DNA from 2 places in the Variovorax sp. GW821-FHT09D07 genome. Region 2 is predicted to be linked to the other one. Evidence: predicted binding sites of a transcription regulator. Region 2 holds the regulator's gene; the other holds the start of a gene.
The links. Region 2 encodes sigma-54, which starts transcription at its own class of promoters, with help from an activator protein. Its sites were predicted from a motif close to TGGCANGNAANCTGCTTT; they were not measured.
Positions count from the first base shown of each region.

Region 1 (2,189 bases), on a different contig from region 2:
CCTCAAAGAAAAGCCCCTGGCCGGACGCCAGGGGCTCTTTTATTTCAGGAACGCGTCGTAGGCGGTTTTCAGGATCAGCGCACTCACCACCACGATGAACACGATCCGCACGAAGCCCGCCCCGTGCTTCAGCGCCACGCGCGTGCCGACCAGGCTGCCGGCCACGTTGGCCACCGCCATCACCAGCCCGTAGTGCCACCAGACGTGGCCCTTGGCGGCCAGCAGGATCAGCGCGGCGGCGTTGGTCAGGGTGTTGATGACCTTGGCCGAGGCCGAGGCGTTGAGGAAGTCGTAGCCCATCCAGCGCACGAACAGGAACACCAGGAAGCTGCCCGTGCCCGGGCCGAAGAAGCCGTCGTAGAAACCGATGGTCAGACCGATGGTGCTGGCCGCCAGCGTCTCGGCGCGGCCGCTGAAGCGCGGCGCGTGCAGCCGGCCCATGTCCTTGCGCGCCAGCGTGTAGATCAGCACGCCCAGCAGGATGACCGGCAGCGCCCGGCGCAGGAAGTCCCCCGGGAAGACCGTGACGGTCCACGCGCCGAGCATCGAGCCGCCGAAGCCCAGCAGCGCGGCCGGCCACATGGCGCTCCAGCGCATCTGCACCCGCTGGCTGAACTGGGCCGCCGAGGCCGCCGTGCCCCAGATGGACGCGCTCTTGTTGGTGCCCAGCAGCGTGGCGGGCGGCGCGCCCGGAAACACCGCAAAGAGGGCCGGCACCAGGATCAACCCGCCGCCGCCCACGATCGCATCGATAAAACCCGCGAGCAGTGAGGCGCCCGTGACCACCAGCATTTCCATGCGGGCGATTGTCTCACCGGAATCGCTATCGAAACGATAGCTGTGGTGGCCGGTAGCGGCTGGCCAGGAGGCTTGTTTGGCTTGGAGGAAAGGGCCTGCATTCGCGCTGCGAACAGGCAAAAAAAAGCGCCGACCAGCGGCGCTTTTCAAATATCAGACAGGCATCTCGTACGGAGCCTTTGAAGAATGTTCTTGTTGATCGATCGGAAGCTTGTCTCCTCGGACCCTCGGCAGTACGAGCAGGGCCCGTCGCGAGTGCGCAGATTGTGCAAGCGCGCACCCGCCCGGTGCATTAGGAATTACCCGCTTCGTGTTACTTCGACCCTCCGGTTGGGAAACCAAAGTGTTTCAGTCAGTTAACAAGATGGCATGACTCGTGCACACAGGCCTCTTGTCCACCACTCCAAGAAGAAACGGTCATGGCCCTGCTGGCACCCCAAGCCTCCCTGAACGCGGCCGACACCGCCTGGATGATGACCTCGACCGCGCTGGTGCTGCTGATGACGCTGCCCGGCATCGCGCTCTTCTATGCCGGCATGGTGCGGCGCAAGAACGTGCTGGCCACCATGGCCGGGGTGGTGGCGATCGCCGCCGTGGTCTCTCTGACCTGGTTCGCGCTCGGCTACTCGCTGGCCTTCACGCCCGGCTGGCCCTGGCTGGGCAAGCTCTCGCGCATCGGTTTTTCGGGCTTCGAGTACCTGAAGGAGGCCGGCCAGGTGGCCGTGAGCCACGTGGCGCCGAACGTGCCGGAATCGGTCTACGCGATGTTCCAGCTGAGCTTCGCGATCATCACCACCGCGCTGGTGCTCGGCGCTTTTGTCGAGCGCATGCGCTTCTCGGCGCTGCTGTGGTTCGCGCTGCTGTGGAGCGTGCTCGTGTACGCGCCAGTCGCGCACTGGGTGTGGGAGCCGGGCGGCTGGCTCGCGCAGATGGGCGCGCTCGACTTCGCGGGCGGCTCGGTGGTGCACGTCAACGCGGGCATCGCGGGGCTGGTGTGCGCCTATGCGCTCGGGCCGCGCCGGGGCTACGGGCGCGAGGCCTTCGAGCCCTACAGCCTGGCGCTCACCATGACGGGCGCGGGCCTGCTGTGGGTGGGCTGGTTCGGCTTCAATGCGGGCTCGGCGGTGGCGGCCGACGGGCGCGCCGGCCTGGCCATGCTGGTGACGCACATCGCGGCGGCGGCTGGCGCCATGAGCTGGATGATCGGCGAATGGATCGTGCGCCGCAGCCCCTCGCTCTTGGGCCTGTGCTCCGGCCTCGTGGCCGGGCTGGTGGCGATCACGCCGGCGGCCGGCTTCGTCACGCCGCTGTCGGCGCTGGCCATCGGCGCCATCGCCGGGCTGGCCTGCTACTGGGGCGCCACGGGCCTGAAGCACCTGCTCGGTGCGGAC
Region 1 is NZ_JBWKOY010000007.1:195,565-197,753, reverse strand. It holds gene AC07OX_RS23735 (sulfite exporter TauE/SafE family protein) at 40-798, opposite strand; gene AC07OX_RS23730 (ammonium transporter) at 1,218-2,189, shown strand, end outside.
Region 1: the regulator sigma-54 is predicted to act here: its motif matches at 1,164-1,181, upstream of AC07OX_RS23730 (ammonium transporter).

Region 2 (2,189 bases):
TCGGGCTGCGAGGCCAGCGCGATCTTGCCGAGCGCGGTGTCGGCCGAGACGGCGATGGCCTTGGTGGGCGGGCGCGGTGCCTCGTCGGGCAAGGTGGCACAGCCGGCGAACAGCGATGCAGCCACGAGGGCGAAGACCCAATGCCCCCAGCGCGACAGCAGGCGACGGGTCATCGTGGGCTTTCTACAGGGCTTTGCGCAGGTTGGCCGGTGCGATGCGCAAGGCCTCGCGGTACTTGGCGACGGTGCGGCGCGCGCACTCGATGCCCTGCTCTTTCAGCATCTCGGAAATCTGGCTGTCGGACAGCGGCTTCTTGATGCTTTCCGAACTCACGAACTGCTTGATCAGCGCGCGCACCGCGGTGCTCGACGCGTTGCCGCCGGTCTCGGTGCCCAGCGCCGAGCCGAAGAAGTACTTGAGCTCGACCGTGCCGAAGGGCGTGGCCATGTACTTGGCGGTGGTCACGCGCGAGATGGTCGACTCGTGCAGGCCCAGCTCGTCGGCGATCTCGCGCAGCACCAGCGGGCGCATGGCCAGCTCGCCGTGCACGAAGTAGCTCTTCTGGCGCTCGACGATGGCGTTGCTCACGCGCAGGATGGTGTCGAAGCGCTGCTGGATGTTCTTGATGAACCAGCGCGCCTCCTGCAGCCGCTGCGACAGCGCCTGGCTGCCCTCGCCCTTGTGCGACTTGAGCGCCCCGGCGTAGATGTCGTGCACGCGCAGGCGCGGCATGACCTCGGGGTTCAGCATGACGCGGAACTTCACGTTCGTGCCGCGCCCGGTCTTGGTCACGATCACGTCGGGAATGACGATGTTGCGCTCGACGTCGACAAAGCGGCGCCCTGGCTTGGGTTCGAGCCGCGCAATGACTTGCAGCGCCGAGCGCACCAGCTCTTCGTTGGTGCGCGTGAGCGTGGCCAGGCGCTTGAAGTCGCGCCGCGCGAGCAGCTCCATCGGCTGCTTGCAGATCGCGATGGCGGTCTTGCGGATGAGCGCTTCGGCCTCGGTCTCGTCTTCGCTGGCGAGCGCCTTCAGCTGGATGCTCAGGCATTCGCCCAGGTCGCGCGCACCGACGCCGACCGGCTCCAGGCTCTGCAGCAGGCCCAGCGCCACCTGGAAGTGGTGCACGAGGTCGTCGAACTGGTCGTTGTCGTCGCCCGCCAGGCCCGAGGCCAGCGCGGGCAGCGAGTCTTCGAGGTAGCCGTCGTCGTTGAGCGACTCGATCAGGAAGCGCAGCGCGGCGCAGTCGTTTTCATTGAGCCGCAGGCTCAGCGCCTGGCGGTGCAGGAAGGACTGCAGCGACTCCTGGCTGCGCGCGAGCTCGGTGGCGTCGGCACGCTCGTCGTCGCCCAGGTTGTTCTGGCGTGCGGGTGCATCGCTGCCCCACTCGCTGTCGTCGGGCGCCATGTCGACGGTGCCGTCGCCTTCCCAGTCGGGCTCGCGCTCGGCGATCTCGGCGGCGGGGCCGTCGGTGTCGGGGGTCGAGGAGGTGGTGTCGCTGGACGTGGAGGACGTGCTGGCGGCGGACGGCGTGAACTCGGCCTCGCCCTCGCCCGCGTCGTCGCGCGGCACCGGCGCATCGGCCGTGTCCAGCCCGAATTCCTCGCGCGCCGCTTCTTCCGCGGTGCGTTCGAGGAACGGGTTCTCGTCCAGCATCTGCTCGACCTCCTGGCTCAACTCGAGCGTGGAGAGCTGGAGCAGGCGAATGGACTGCTGCAGCTGTGGCGTCAGCGCCAGATGCTGCGAGACGCGAAGGGACAGCCCTTGCTTCATGGAGACCCGACCCTCCCTTACATGCGGAAGTGCTCGCCCAGGTACACCCTGCGTACCTCGGCGTTGTCGACGATCTCCGAGGGTGTGCCTTGTGCCAGCACGTGCCCGTCGCTGATGATGAACGCGTGATCGCAGATGCCCAGCGTCTCACGCACGTTGTGGTCGGTGATGAGCACGCCGATGCCGCGCTCTTTCAGGAAACTGATGATCCGCTGGATCTCGATCACCGCGATCGGGTCGATGCCGGCGAAGGGCTCGTCCAGCAGGATGAAGCGCGGCTGCGTGGCCAGTGCGCGTGCAATTTCAACGCGGCGGCGCTCGCCGCCCGACAGCGCGAGCGCGGGCGAATCGCGCAGGTGGTCCACGCGCAGGTCGGCCAGCAGGTCGGCCAGTCGCTCTTCGGTGTGCTGCTTGGT
Region 2 is NZ_JBWKOY010000012.1:66,145-68,333, reverse strand. It holds gene AC07OX_RS28925 (phospholipase D family protein) at 1-173, opposite strand, end outside; gene rpoN (RNA polymerase factor sigma-54) at 184-1,773, opposite strand; gene lptB (LPS export ABC transporter ATP-binding protein) at 1,791-2,189, opposite strand, start outside.